2 regions of the Chloroflexus sp. MS-CIW-1 genome follow, and region 2 is predicted to be linked to the other one. Evidence: riboswitches for the same ligand, from Rfam matches in the RefSeq annotation. Region 2 holds a riboswitch; the other holds the start of a gene.
What was found. Region 2 has a riboswitch for cobalamin ahead of QTO31_RS17105 (prenyltransferase/squalene oxidase repeat-containing protein). Riboswitches for the same ligand answer to the same signal wherever they lie in the genome.

Region 1: linked by a shared signal. The riboswitch ahead of cobO (cob(I)yrinic acid a,c-diamide adenosyltransferase) and the one ahead of QTO31_RS17105 (prenyltransferase/squalene oxidase repeat-containing protein) in region 2 are both predicted to bind cobalamin.

The regions. Positions count from the first base shown of each region.
Region 1 is NZ_JAUBWR010000001.1:2,637,638-2,645,193, forward strand. It holds gene cobN (cobaltochelatase subunit CobN) at 1-4,166, opposite strand, end outside; gene cobO (cob(I)yrinic acid a,c-diamide adenosyltransferase) at 4,197-4,805, opposite strand; cobalamin riboswitch at 4,931-5,076, opposite strand; gene QTO31_RS10565 (HD domain-containing protein) at 5,473-6,042, opposite strand; gene QTO31_RS10570 (SDR family oxidoreductase) at 6,619-7,338, shown strand; gene QTO31_RS10575 (class I SAM-dependent methyltransferase) at 7,357-7,556, shown strand, end outside.
Region 2 is NZ_JAUBWR010000002.1:1,021,783-1,029,338, reverse strand. It holds gene QTO31_RS17130 (SAM-dependent DNA methyltransferase) at 1-13, opposite strand, end outside; gene QTO31_RS17125 (hypothetical protein) at 16-669, opposite strand; gene QTO31_RS17120 (YcxB family protein) at 1,160-1,663, opposite strand; gene QTO31_RS17115 (ATP-binding protein) at 1,676-2,089, opposite strand; gene QTO31_RS17110 ([LysW]-lysine hydrolase) at 2,335-3,381, shown strand; cobalamin riboswitch at 3,435-3,576, shown strand; gene QTO31_RS17105 (prenyltransferase/squalene oxidase repeat-containing protein) at 3,702-4,766, shown strand; gene QTO31_RS17100 (hypothetical protein) at 4,771-5,625, shown strand; gene QTO31_RS17095 (histidine phosphatase family protein) at 5,638-6,282, shown strand; gene cobS (adenosylcobinamide-GDP ribazoletransferase) at 6,279-7,040, shown strand; gene QTO31_RS17085 (energy-coupling factor transporter transmembrane component T) at 7,040-7,556, shown strand, end outside.

The DNA of each region.
Region 1 (7,556 bases), on a different contig from region 2:
GAAGGATTACGCCACATTCCTCGACCAATTGCTTCGTTGAGCCGTTCGGCAATCGCCTGTAATGCCCAGGGATTCACTTCTTGCAACCACTGCTGTACGTCCGGATCACGTACATACCGTTCTGTAACCTGCTCATACATCCAGTCGGCCAGTACCTGGGCCGTCGCATCGTAGCCGAAGAGGTAATCAACAGTTGCCGCCAGTTCTAGGCCACCTTTGTACCCGTGCCGACGCATACTTTCCAGCCATTTCGGATTGACCACCCGCGCCCGAAAGACACGACGGGCTTCTTCACGTAGATCGCGAGTGCGCGGTCGTGACGGATCACTGCTATCACCAAAGTAGCGCGCCGGATTCCGTCCGGTGAGGGCCCGAATCGTTGCGATCATGCCACCGTGAAACTGAAAATAATCATCGCTGTCGAAAATATCGTGTTCGCGATTGTCCTGATTTTTGGTAGCGACCTGTACCGTGCTGAGCGCAGCCGCAAAAGCTGTTTCTGCCGGGACACCCTGTTCAGTGGCGGTGTACGCATAGCCGCCCCAGCGTAGATACACGTGCGCCAGATCGGTATCGTTCGTCCAGTTTTGCCCATCGATCAGGGGGAGCATCCCGGCACCGTAACTTCCCGGTGGGCTGCCAAAGATGCGGTAGCGCGCTTCACGTTGTGCCGTTTCAACGGGCATACCACCCTCTGCCAGGGTCTGCGCTGTCAGGTGGGCATGCTTACGCGGGAAATTCAGTTCAAGCGGTTCCTCAAGATCAATGATCGTCTGCACTGCCTGATCAAGCAGCTCAATCAGATGCGGAAACGCATCGCGGAAGAAGCCACTAATCCGACAGACGACATCGATGCGTGGCCGTCCCAATTCGGCGAGCGGAATAACCTCAAAGCCGATAACCCGCCGATTTTCACGTTGCCAGCGCGGTCGCACACCCAACAACGTCATCACCTGCGCTACATCATCACCGGCAGTACGAATGAGACTGGTACCCCAGATGCTAATTCCTACGCTTTCAGGCCATGTACCGTATTCCTGTTGATAGCGGCGTAGCAGGTCATTTGCCAGCCCCTGGCCAGTCTCCCAGGCAGCCATACTGGGCACACTGCGCGGATCAAGGCTGTAGAAATTGCGTCCAGTAGGCAACACATGCGCCATTCCTCGTGTGGGGGCGCCACTTGGCCCTGGTGGTACGAAGCGTCCGGCCAGGGCAGCCAGCAGATGATCGATTTCGGCAACGGCACTCTGACGCAACCGCGGTACAAGCTGGTCGCAGGCGTAGCGCAGCACCTCCGCAATGGTCGAACTATCACCGCAACCGGGGAGCACCTGCTCTATCACCTCATGAATTGCCGACACAGCCCAGTCGTGGTTATAAAGCTGACGCAGCATAGTCCGGCAGAGGGTTTCAATGTATTCGATTAGATCGGCATTCGTCAAAAAGTGGTCATCATCAGTGCGCCGTCGCCCCGGTGCTGCCTGCAACGCTGACCAGTCAACACCGAGTGCTGTAGCAATGGCAGCCGGCAGGCTGGGAGCGGAGAGATTGGGTAGTCGCAGCAGGTGATACACCAGATCAACCAGTCGGTCGCCTTCCGGCAACGTGCCGAGAATATGCAACCCATCACGAATCTGAGCGCCGGTCAGCTCACACAGATACCCTTCGATGTCTTCGAGGAGATGGGCTACCTCACGCCCTTCTAGCTCGGCCAAAACGGTCGGTGTGCCATCCTCCAGCACACTACCATCCCACTCGTGACGATGATCACCATGATCGGCTTGCAATATGTAGCGCAGGTCATCGGCCAATTGACTGCGTTGGAGCACCTCCCAGATTTGACGTTGCAGGAATGGTAATTTGGTCGGATCAAGCCGTTCCATGCGGTAGTACTCATCGACCAGTTGAGCCAGCTCGGCCAGATCGCCATATGTGCCAGCATTTGTCATGGGTGGGGTAAGATGATCTACAATGACCGCATGGGCTCGTCGTTTGGCTTGAGTCCCCTCACCGGGATCGTTGATAATGAAGGGATAGATCAGAGGCAGGTCGGCCAGAAAGGGATCGGGAAAACAGACCGCGCTCAACCCAACCCCTTTACCAGGCAGCCATTCGAGCGTCCCATGTTTTCCCAGATGGATTATCGCATCAGCCTGCCATTCATCACGCAGCCAGCGGTAGAGGGCATAATAATTGTGTGGTGGCGGTAGATCGGGTCGGTGATAGATGGCATTGGGATCCATGTCGTAGCCACGTGGTGGCTGGAGGGCAATAAAGCAGTTGCCAACTTCCAACCCAGCCAGTGCCAGCTCACTGCGGTGGACATACGCCTGGCCAGGGGGTGGTCCCCACTGACGAATCATAGCCTCTTGCAACGGCAGCGGTAATTCGGCAAACCAGCGCCGATAGGTTTCGGCAGGAACACGATAGGCCTGTGCTAACTGCTCGGTTGTCAGCCAGGTCTCATCATACGAACAGCGTGCGATCAGACTGGCAATCAGCGAATCACCACTCTCCGGTAATTCACCCACGGCATAACCAGCCTCACGGAGGGCCGCAAAGATGCGCATCAGCGACGCCGGTGCATCCAGGCCAACAGCATTTCCGATCCGTTGCGCTTTCGCGCTGCTATTCGTCAAGATAATAGCAATCCGCTTTTGGCTGTTCGGCTTCCGGCGCAACTGGGTCAATCGCCAGACCAAACCTGCCAGCCGCTCAATCCGTTCGTGATCCGGTAATGAATGGGCGGCTGTTTCCCCTTCCTGCGACTTGAACGCAATCGGCACCCCGATGATACGGCCATCAAGCTCTGGCAAGGCAACATTCATTGCTGTATCGAGCGGCCCCAGGCCACGACCATCGCGTTGCCACGCCTCACGACTGCTGCTACTGAGCAGTGCCTGCACCACCGGAACATCAAGACGACTGAACGGATGCGGATCATCAGCACCAAGGGCGAAACTAAGGGTCGAAACGATCACATCCGGTGGGCCAGCTTGCTGCAACAATCCTAACCCAATCGGCAAACCGTCGGAAGCGATTGACTTTAGCGATTGCGTATAGACAGCGCGTACCTGCATCCCACGTGCCTGCAAGCCCGTGATCAGTGCATCAACAAACGCTGTATTCCCGCTCAGAAGATGGGCACGGTAAAAGAGCACACCAACTGTCGGTGCATCGCTTGCTGCCGCTGTGATAGTCGCCGCATCTTGTCTGCGGCCACGGCGTGCCGGTCGTGGCGGGGTATACATCCCATGCAAGGGGAGATCAATCGGCGGATCGTAGCCCCATCCGCTTACCAGCAGATGGTCACTCAGACATTGCAGTCCGTTGGCCAGATTCACCGCCCCGCCTGCCCGAAAATAGGCGCTGATCAGCATCGCCAATGGTACTCCCACCGTTGATCGGGCCATTAGATCAGGGTCTACCTCATCGACTGCTGGCAGGCAGAGCAGAAAACCATCGGTAGTCGCAGCCCACTGCTGTAACCGTTCCAGACCGTACAGAAACGCAGCCGGACTATGGAGCCGCACCACCACAATGGCTGCCGCCGGTAGATGTTGTTCAAGCAAGCGATCTATCGCAGTTGGTTCGGTCAAGCGGCCAATATGCGCCATATACAGCGGAGCAAAACCTTCTGGAAGCAGCGTCTGTGCCTGCTCGAGGGCCAAGAGATCGGTGTCGGCCTGACTCAAAACAAGAATCCCACTGCCGGCCACCGCTGGCAGACGGTCGAGGGTAGTCGTCGCAGCTTCCACACCGTCCCAGGTAAAGCCGTTGAACAGATGCGGTGCCAGTGCCGGTGGTGGTGCTACCGGACGCTCAGCGGCCAGCAGGTCTTCGATGTAATCGTACAGAACTGGCACTAATGCCGGATCATTGAGCGAGTGAAACCAGTAAGGACGGCCATCGAACAGCAAGAGGGCAACATTCGCCAGCGGGCACGGCCCTAGACACCCACCCTGACTAAGATGCACGCGATTGCGCAAACGGCGGCGTTCCCATTCTTGATGATACAGATCGGTCGGAACCGGTGCAAAACCACGTTCCGTATGACCACAGCAGCAACCGGTTGCGCAGACGATCAACATCCCCCGACGGGCGCCGGCATTTACCAGCCGCCCATCGAGCCGCTGCACCATATTGCGCTTAAGCTGTTCGCCCATGTGTCCCCCGTGTACCGGCTTAGGGAGCTGTTAGTACTCAATCCCTGGCTGTGCCCGAATCCCCTGGTCGCGGAATGGGTGCTTTACTTCACGCATTTCCGTGACCAGATCGGCGTACTCGATCAGTTCTGCCGGTGCATAGCGACCGGTAATGATGAGATGTAACATTGGCGGCTTGTTCGCTCGCAGCCACTCTACAACCTCAGTGGCAGGCAGCCAGCCATAGTGCATCACATATGTAAACTCATCGAGCAGAAAGACATCGAAATTACCACTCGTAATCTGTTGTTTGGCGATTTCCCAGCCATGCAATGCACGGGCCTGGGTCTCATCGAGATTGCGGCTCGTCCAGGTAAACCCATCACCGAGGGGCGTCAACGTAATCCCTATGCGTTCGAGTGCCCGCAATTCACCAAATCTTGCCTGTTCGTGCTTGATAAACTGCACACCACCGACGCGCATATTTCTCCCCCAGGCCCGTAGCAGAATACCTAGGGCAGCGGTTGTCTTCCCTTTCCCCTCACCGGTATTGACAATGACCAACCCTTTCGGTGCATGGCTAGCTCTCACCGCCTTGCGGCGAGCCGCTGCTTCAGGCGATGACCCCGACCCAATCGGTGCAGTTGCCTCCTCAGACACGACCGTCTCCTTACTGTTGACATATAAACAAAAACCCCGACCTTCTCGGTCGGGGCTATGAAACGATGACGCCACATGATAGCCTCATGCAGGCCTCGTTCATCCTCCTTAGCTCGAGAAGGGCTGAACGAACACTCTATCGCGGCAGGCGTCCTGGCTTCCGGCTTATAGTAGCCGGTTACAGTTGCGGCACAGCGCTGGACTCTCACCAGCTTCCACCTTTACGCCCTGGCATCCGGGCCTACGGGTCACCGCGACGGATGATTGAATGTGCAATGTACAATGTGTAGCAATTATAGCACAGGTTTGGCAGCGAGGTGTGCAGTGGTGAGACATCGATCCCATCTGCGTACCGGCTATCCCTCACTACACCGAACAGGGTGATTTCTAAACCTGTTCACTGAAGCGTGTGGATGTAACCCCGCCATCACGTTGTTCTCCGTCCACCTATACCCATACTCTTATCCCCGCATCGCCACTATATCGTAATGTGGTAGGGGCACAGCACCGCTGCGCCCCCTGGGTGCGCGGGCCACTGGCCCGCATTGCCCAGCGCCATATTCATCCCCGCATCGCCACTATGTCATAATGTGGTAGGGGCACAGCACCGCTGCGCCCCTACCAAAACTCCGTCTTGACCTCTGATAGCTGTATCCAACCACGGACTCTAAACCCGCCCTACCGTTTCACGACCATCGAAACGCCACCAGCTAAGGCCCTTACGGCCCAGTCGCCGCCAGAGTGAACTGATCAGACGGCGGTGCCGTCGTCGGGCACGGCGCGAGGCGTAAAAGGGGTCACTCTTGCAGAGCTGGCGGCGAATATGGAGACTCCGCCCAGAGAACAACCCACCGATAAATGCACTCAGATCGGCCAGTGAAGCCAGTTTGTCAGCTACCGCTAATACCCACCCTTCACGAGTGGTTGGACGTGGGCCAAAGGGGTACATGTGGCTAATGATAGCTGCCGAAACTGCTTCCGGCTCGCCCAGCTCAGCAGCTACCCGTGCCGCAATAGCGCCATGAGTGGTCAGGGTACCATAACGCGAGTCGAGGTCGTGTAAGAGGGCAGCACGAACACACGTTACCTGATCGGCGCCAAAAAATGGTGCCAGATAGTACGAGAAGTGTACCGAACGCATAAGATGATCATGCTTGGGAACACTGTGGTGCATATGGTAACGTGTCTCGATAACTCGTGGGTGGTGTAACAGATCAGTGATGGTTTCCCAGTACATCGCGACCCTTTTCCTGTATGTTGTTACCTGTTATGTTATACCATCTCTCGCACACTAACGCAATAGTAGCACAATGATTCTACCAGAGTATAACCAAGCTTGCCTTAGAAAGTTCTGAGAATGCTCCTATGACCCGGAAGCGCGAGCTGCTAGCCCGCGCTTGGCGTGAGCGGTGAAACCTGTTCAGACTGCTGTTCAACCGTCCTGGTATAGGTTGGCCCGATTGATACGGACGATGTAGCGGTCATCTGCGGCAAACCTCTGGTTGTCCCACCAATCATGCTCGTCACCGTATGGTAAGGGAAGGTTTCCCCGACCTCGCCTTGCGAGGGCCTGGGGGATGATGGCATCCTCATGCGACACACGATGGTTTCTTGCCATGTTACTGCAAGACCCAGACCAGAGACCTGCGCGCCCAGGCAAGCGCATGGGTCGGGGACCATCGGCAACCGTTCGGTCCAAACGATGAAAACTTTGCAAACGCCGACTGTCCCTTCATCAGCGCCGATTTTATTTTATTCTTCAGGTATAATATCTATGAAGCCGTGATTTCCAGCAGTATTCGGAGAGAATGTCATGAAGTTAAGAGGACGAGTTGCAATTATTACCGGTGCTTCTAGTGGGGTTGGTTACGCCGCTGCCCGGCTCTTCGCTCGCGAAGGAGCGACGGTCGTGGTCGCTGCCCGGCGACGTGAACGGCTTGAACATTTGGTCAGCATGATCACAACCGAGGGCCACAACGCTTTCGCAATTCCAACCGACATTACGGTCTCATCACAGGTCCAGTATCTGGTGGACACGACCGTCCAGATGATGGGGCGAGTCGATATCTTGTTAAACTGTGCCGGCAATATCGAGAAGATTGCGCCGCTCGAGCAATTTACCGACGCCGAGTGGCAAGAGGTTATGAATACCAATCTTAACGGCGTATTTTATTTGATGCGGGCAGTGGTACCGTATATGAAGCGTCAGCGGAGTGGTACCATTGTTAACCTCGGCTCACGGGTTGGAAAGGTGGGCGTGGCGAACATTGCACCGTTTTGCGCCGCCAAGTTCGCGTTATCGGGCCTGTCACAAGCCCTGGCACAAGAGTTACGCCCGTACAATGTCTTCGTGACAACAGTATACTCTGGGATGATCAATGCTGATATTGCACCGCTAAACCCGGCTGAAGATTTGCGTAAGCGTCTGATGACGGTTGATGATGTGGCGCAGGCATTGCTCTGGGTATGTACCCTGCCGCCCAGTCTGCGCGTTGATGAATTGCCAATTATGCCGCGCACCATCGATCTGTAGGCGGGTCAGGAGTTTATAATGCCCGAACAGGCTTCGCGTGAGTGGTGGGAAGAGTTATTTCAGGTCTATGAATTTGCTCATTATCGGCAATACGCCGATGAGCTAACCCGCCGTGAAGTTGATTTTCTGATCAACGCCCTCGGCTTGCAAGGCGTCGAGACAATCCTTGATCTAGCATGCGGCAATGGGCGGCACAGTCTGATGCTGGCCGAACGTGG
Region 2 (7,556 bases):
TTTGATTACGCATCGCTATCTCAGCCTTTCAACACCCGTAACGAGGCCAGCCTTCTCGATGACTCGACCATATTGAAGTCTCCATTGAAGGGCATTCGAGATGGTAAGATAGCCTACCTTAGGAGGATCAGAAAGGATTTCGTCAGCTATCGCTGATGACTCGATCTCGTCTACTGGCAGTCTGCGCTCCTCGATGAAAGCCATAATGTCATCCTTGTTCCCCTCATTCTCAAGGATTCGGCGAAGACCTGTGGTCGTTTGAAAGTCTGCCGTCCGCTCTTTACTGACAAAGATCGTGTGCAGAACGTTTAGATTTCCCGTAGCTGTTTGGGGGTCATCTGTTTTTTCGTATACGAACACAAGCAAAGAATAGCCCAAGCCGTAGATTTTCTGCCGAGCAGATTTAAAAGGACACGATGATTGCGGTTGCCTTATGCTTGTTACCTTCATGTCAACTTCAAGTTCGGAAAAGTCGATCCCACTTGCAGAGCTTCCTTCCTCAAAGTCGTACTTTTCGCGGAGGTAAGACCGAAACTTGTGCTCGAAGTATGTGCCAACAGCCTTCCCATCTGTAACACCATACAATGACGGCTCGCGGTGTGCTGACTCGATACCGGCAAACGTCTGCGCTTCTACCTTAAGAATTTCAAGTGTTAGCTTCGGTTTCATTACTTGACCTCACAATTTGCCGCCTAACGATTTGCACTAAGCCGTAGGCTGAACAAAGGGTAGTCTGTCAGCGCAAAGCGCGATTTAGGCAGCGCTTTGTTCGTTCGCAAGGAGGTGTTGCCTTATCCTTGCCAACATTTGATTGTCGGCCTGCTTTCCGGCATCTTTTATTATCGCAGCTCCTTACCAAATGGCATCGTAATAGTCTTGAAAATAGTGAACAATATCTGGTTGCCGAGTCGCTATAAGAGGTTCGCCCTCTGCCGGCAAGGTCTTATACCAATCACTCATCACAAAACCGTTTTCGAGACTTGGAACTGAGCGAGCGTTTCGCGAATCCACGCTCCTTGTGAAGCGTTTAACTGTTCACGGTGCGCTGCTAAACTATGCAATGATTGATCTCCGATACAATTGTCGTATCGCTGCTATCCCTCTACGGAGAACATCAGTTCAAGAACCTGATACACGGTTTTCGCAAACAGGATCGGTATTACGTTGCTGGTTCATCAAAAATACCCGGCTCAGGCTTCGGATCAATCCGATTCCGCAGGATGCGCTCAAAAGCTCCTACCTGGCGGGGGCCAATTGCTCGCCCCGAAATCAACAACACCTGGCCGTTGATGAGCTGTAGCTCATAGACACCAAACAGCTTGCGCCAGCCGCGCACTTGTGACCACGGAATCTCACTTCGCCCACTTTGGGCTTTGACGATTAACGTATCACGCCCCAATTCGTAACGGATTGGCTGGTAAACCGGAAGATCTCGCTTTCGGCTCTGGCGATAAATCATGATCCAGCCCACAATACTGTAGACCAGAAAAGGCAGCCAACCACCTAATAACGCGGGTACCTGAGGCACAGAGGGATCATAAATGACGAACGCTGTCAGTACTGCCGCTACAAATGCAAAGACATAGAAAATAGGACGACGAAAATAGCGACTGAGGGCGTGCCGGGTAAACTCTTTCTGGCTAATGACACTCTCGATAATCATAGTTTGTCAACACTAAAATGCATGCCGCTTGATCAAGATCAGTTCGTTACCGCCGTGTGGTAGTGTGCGATATTGTAGATCATCCAGCAAACTCCGCGACAAGAACAGCCCCAAACCACCCGCTCGTTGCTGTCCATGCGCGATCAGATGACGTGGTAAAGGAACACTGAGCGGATTAAATGCCGGTGCTGCATCACGGATCGATACCAAAAGCGTATCACCTTCATTCCAAACTTCGATCCATATTGGGCCAACTTGCCCACCATAACCATAGATAATGGTGTTGGTGATCAGTTCGTTGGCTGCGTAGACAATATCATCAATACAATCACGACGCGCACCAGTGTAACTCGCCGCATCAATGATCGAACGCCGAATCTGTTTGAGGCTATGCAGGTCGGCGTTAAAGGTTAGTGATGCGGTCATACTTGCTCCAAGTGATCTTACGATAGCGATTCCGGTGAATACGCATCTTATGATACCATACGGTTGCGGATGTTTACATGAAATAGCTCAAAACCTGAGTCTTTGCAACGTCTCTCCCTGCCCGGCAGTGGGATGGAGGAAGAGGAAAGAGGGCCAGGCAAGAGTCTTACCGTTTGCACCCGTCAAGAAAGGAGATGCGCATTGCACTGCGACCCTGCGGTCGCAACTTCTGGTGCGACATGCTTATGAACGACGCGGTTGAGTTTCTTATTCGTCTGCTTCGCACGCCATCGCTCTCTGGACAGGAGGCAGCGGCAGTACAGGTGATGGTGGCGCAAATGGCTGCGTTCGGCTGGGAAGCGTTCGTTGATGAGTCGGGCAGTGCGGTTGGTCAGGTGGGCACGGATGGGCCATTAGTTGTGTTGCTCGGCCACATCGATACTGTGCCCGGCGAGATACCGGTACGTATCGAAGACGGCAAACTCTATGGGCGCGGTGCTGTTGATGCCAAAGGCCCGTTGGCGACCTTTGTCTGGGCAGCCCGCCGTGCCGAGCAGGCTGGCACGTTAGGTTGCCGACTAGTTATTATCGGGGCCACCGAAGAGGAAGCCGCCAGCTCACGTGGCGCTCACGCTGCCCGTGATCGCTACCGCCCTGATTTTTGCGTGATCGGAGAACCGAGCGGCTGGGATCGGATTACGCTCGGTTATAAGGGACGGCTGCTCGTCCACTATCGTTATCAGCAACCGGTTGCCCATAGTGCTGGTGAACAACGTGCTGCCCCCGAACAGATGGTTGACTTCTGGCGAGCAGTTGAACAGTACTGTCAGCATCTCAACGCCGGACGAAGCCGGCTGTTTGAGCAACTCATCCCTTCGCTCCGGCGTGTTCATAGCGATAGCGATGGCATCAACGAATGGGTCGAAGCAACCATTGGCTTTCGTCTGCCACCCGGCGTTGAACCATCAACCCTGGCCGAGACGCTCCAGACCTTAGCCGGTGCTGCCCATCTCTCTTTTGAAGGCGCCTGCCCGGCCTTCCAGAGTCCACGCACGACACCGCTGGCAAGTGCATTTGTGCGGGCGATTCGTCAACACGGCGGTCAACCGGCGTTTCTCCACAAGACCGGTACAGCAGATATGAATGTCGTAGGCCCGGTGTGGCAGTGCCCAATCGTTGCTTACGGGCCGGGCGATTCACGGCTTGATCATACGCCTGACGAACATATTGTGCTGCACGAATACGAACACGCGATTGCGGTGTTAGCCGATGTGTTGGCACAATTACGTTGACGATTGACAAGGGTTGTGCTACCATCAGCCTGATTGAATATAAGCAACGTGGGGTTGTACCCCACCGGTAGGGAGCCCGGAGGAAGCGAAGGGCTTAATTGGGGGAAGTCCGGTGCAAGGCCGGCGCAGTCCACGCTACTGTATGTCGCCATTGGCGACGAGCCAGAATGCCCGTCCCTACTCGTCTGCTGTCACGCCCGCGCTGGAAAGGGGGTGAGGCAATACCTTCTTTTTGCTTCATCAGTTCACCCCTCCACCGCTGGTGGAGGGATTTTTGTTGTCTGTTCGGTGTTCGCTGACGGAAACGAGAGGAGCGTCTCATGCGTCGAACAATTGTCCTTATCCTTACGATGATGTTGAGTATAATCGTATCGCAACCAGTGGCTGCACAAAGCGACATGGTTGCTGCCGGATTGAAGTGGATTCTCGGCCAGCAACAGGCCGATGGAAGTTTTGCCGGTTTTGGGCCTGGTGATACTGCTGATGCTATTGTGGCGCTCGTGGCCGGTGGTGAACAACCACCAGCCAGCGCGCTCAACTATCTGGCCGGACAGGCCGCTAGCTACGGAACCTCATCGGCTGGCGCAACAGCCAAGGTGATCCTGGCCGTCGTCGCTGCCGGACGCGATCCGCTCAATTTTGGTGGGGTTAATCTGGCCCGCCAGCTTGGTACAACTTACGACCCGGCCACCGGTCAGTACGGCGCCGATGTGTACGGCCATGCCCTGGCCCTCCTGGCCATCAAGGCGATGGGCGTCCAACCGCCAGCGCCTGCTATCGAACGTCTTATCGGGTTACAGCTTCGCGACGGTGGATGGAGTTTTGATGGCGCCGCAGCAACCGGTAGCGATACCAATACGACCAGTCTGGCGGTGATGGCTTTGAGTGGCTATGCTCGTGCAGGCGATGCGTTAACCGCCGCCCGTAACTATCTCCGTGGTCAACAGAATCCCGATGGCGGGTTTCCCTACTCGCAAACATCTGCATTCGGCAACGCCAGTGATGCCAACTCCACCGCAGCAGTGATCCAGGCAATCCTGGCCCTCGGTGAAGACCCAAACGCAAATCCATGGCGACAGGGTGAAGCAACACCGCTGAAGGCCTTGATCGCATTCCAGAATCAAAGTGGTGCCTTCCGCTATCAAAACGCAATGCCCGACGATAACGCATTGGCAACCTATCAGGCAATTCCGGCAGTCGCTGGCAGAACGTTGCCGGTACGGACCGTCACCATCCCGGCAGCACAAACATTGATCGCTTCGGCCATCAATCTGCCAACAACCGGTGGCGAAACTGTGCCGATCCTGGCTCTGGTTGCCCTCACAGGGATGGCCCTGCTGGTCGTTGGTCTGTGGCTGCGCCGTGAGCCGGTGAGACAAGGGTAGGACGATGAAACTGTGGCGCACGATGCTGATCTTGCTGGTTATGACCCTCCTGTCGAGCGCGGTCAATGCCCAGTCACCGGTCAACCGTGCTGGGGTCGTGGTGCGTTTCGGTAATGGTGAAGTAGTGACGGCATGCGTTACCTTTAACGAATCGACGATCAGTGGACTTGATCTGCTCGAACGGAGCGGGTTACCGGTGATCAGTCAGCAGAGCAGTATCGGCGCCGCAGTGTGTAAAATTGGTCGCGACGGTTGCGACTATCCGGCGACCAGTTGCTTCTGTGCTCGCGATCAGCAGGGGCGAGCGGTTTACTGGGCCTTTTACCGCCGCGAGGCCGGTACATGGCGTTATTCCAATTTGGGCGCCAGCAACGTTGTGGTGAACGATGGCGATCTCCACGGCTGGGCCTGGGGGCCGGGTGATGCTAGTAGTGGTGCGGTACCACCAGATCTCGAACTGAGTGATGTGTGTGGTCAGACAACAATACTCCCCACAACTGTGCCCACTGCTACCACTGTTCCAACAGCCATTCCTACAGTTGGACGCCAGGCTACTGCAACTATGAACCCTACGGCCATGGAAGGCCCAACTATCGCTACGACACAACCAACGACACCCATGCCAATCGCTCGCCCTTCTTCACCGACCGCAGGAGCACCAACAGGGTCATCCATTACCCTTAGTCTCAGTCCACTGCCGTCGCCAACTGCGCTTGCTCCGACACCACCGACTAGAACCGAAACGCCTACACCGACCATGGCAAGCAATGGAAATGGGCAATGGCTTGCTTTTTTTGCCCTGGCAGCACTGTTGATTATGGGCATCGTGGTCACGTTGAGACGGCGTAACAAGGGATAAAGGAGTTTCACAGTGGGTCGTTCACGCCACACCAGTATCTGGCTTGTTCGTCACGGTCAAACCGAAGCTAACCGGAGTCGGCGGTATCTCGGCCTCCGTGACAGTCCTCTGACCGATTACGGTCGGCGCCAACATCTGGCCCTTGCTCAACGTCTACAAGTGCTACCCTTTACCAACATCATTGTCAGCCCAACAGAGCGAACCCGTTCTCTGGCCACAATGATTTTGAATCGGCGACCGACGATCCCAGTGCATGAAGATTCGCGGTGGTTGGAGATCGATCACGGACGTTGGGAAGGACTAACTTACCGCGAGGTGCTGCAACGTTTTCCTGATGACGCTCAGCAACGCTGGGCAAACGGCATTGATGGTCGGGCCACTGGGGGAGAAAGTCTGGCTGAAGTGGCAAACCGGGTGAACGAGGCATGGCAAGAATTGCTCGCCGGATCGGTGGGTCAACGAGTGCTGATCGTCACTCACGCCACACCCATCCAACTGGTACTCTGTTGGTGTTGTCAGCTTCCGATAGCCGAATACTGGCGCTGGCGCATCGACTTAGGCAGTATCACTGCACTCGATGTATACGGATCAACAGTCATTATGCGCACGATCAACACCGTACCGCGGTTGTTGGCGGCGACGGCGGAAGATGTATGAGTGAATCATCAATCCGTTCTCCCATTGGTCTGGTAGAGGCCCTACGCTTTCTCACCATCATTCCCCTTCCCGGCCTGCCACCAATGAACGAGCAGAGCGTTGTGCGGGCAATCCCCTGGTTTCCGATGGCCGGCCTGGTCATCGGCGGTGTATTAACTGCGGTTGACCTGCTGGCCCGACCGTTGTGGGGTGACCTCAGCGCCGCCGTACTGGTGGTGGCAATGTGGGGCATCATTACCGGCGGAATGCACCTCGACGGCCTGAGCGATACGTTCGATGCCGCAGTGAGCTGGCGATCACGTGAACGCAAACTCGAAATCATGAAAGACAGTCGGATCGGGGTCATGGGAGCCTCAGCGCTGATCATGATCCTCTTCCTGAAAGTAGCTCTGATCGCTGGTGCGCCAGGCGCCTGGCCTGCCCTCCTGCTGGCACCCATTCTGGGGCGTTGGGCCGATTGTTTCGGCATCTATTGGTTTCCCGCCGCACGGGAAGGGGGACTGGGACGCATGTTCAATTCTCAGGTACGACAGCGTGACTTCTGGCTGGCATCTTTGCTCACGGGGGGAGTCACGTGGCTTATTGCCAACTTCAACGGCTTGATCGCCTTCGGTTTGGTGTTGGGGCTGGCATATCTGTTAGCGCGCTGGTGGGTTCGTGACTTCGGTGGCCTGACCGGCGATACCTACGGCGCCCTTTGTGAGATAAGCGAAGTGGTGGTACTGGCTACGCTGACAGTACGTTTGGGGCATGGCTAATGCACACGCGCACATGGCTCTGCTGGCTGATTGCAACAGTTACCATCGCAATGCTCGCACCGCATCCGCTTTACCACATCTTGCTGATGCTGGTGGTGACGTACATCTTCGTGAATCGGCGTGATGATCGTCCGCTAGCACGGAGTTTTGCCCTCTTTGCCCGTGTCGGTGCCTTTATCTGGTTCGGATACATTCTCTTTGCCATCGTGACGGTCGGTGGAGCACGCGGAACAACCGTGATCTTCCGGTTGCCTGCCATTCAGCTTCCGGCGTGGTCAGGCGGTATTGTCTTTGGCGGGTCAATCACTGCTGAAGCCCTGGCCTGGGGGGCCACTCGTGGTTTGGGATTGTGGACACTGCTGCTCATTTTCGGCGCCTTTAACGCGCTCGTCGATCATCATCGGCTGCTCCGGCTGACCCCGCGCTCACTCTTCCACGCCGGTCTTACCGTGACGATAGCGATTGCCTTTGCCCCAGGGTTAGTGCGCACGGTTCAGGACATCACAGCCGCCCAGC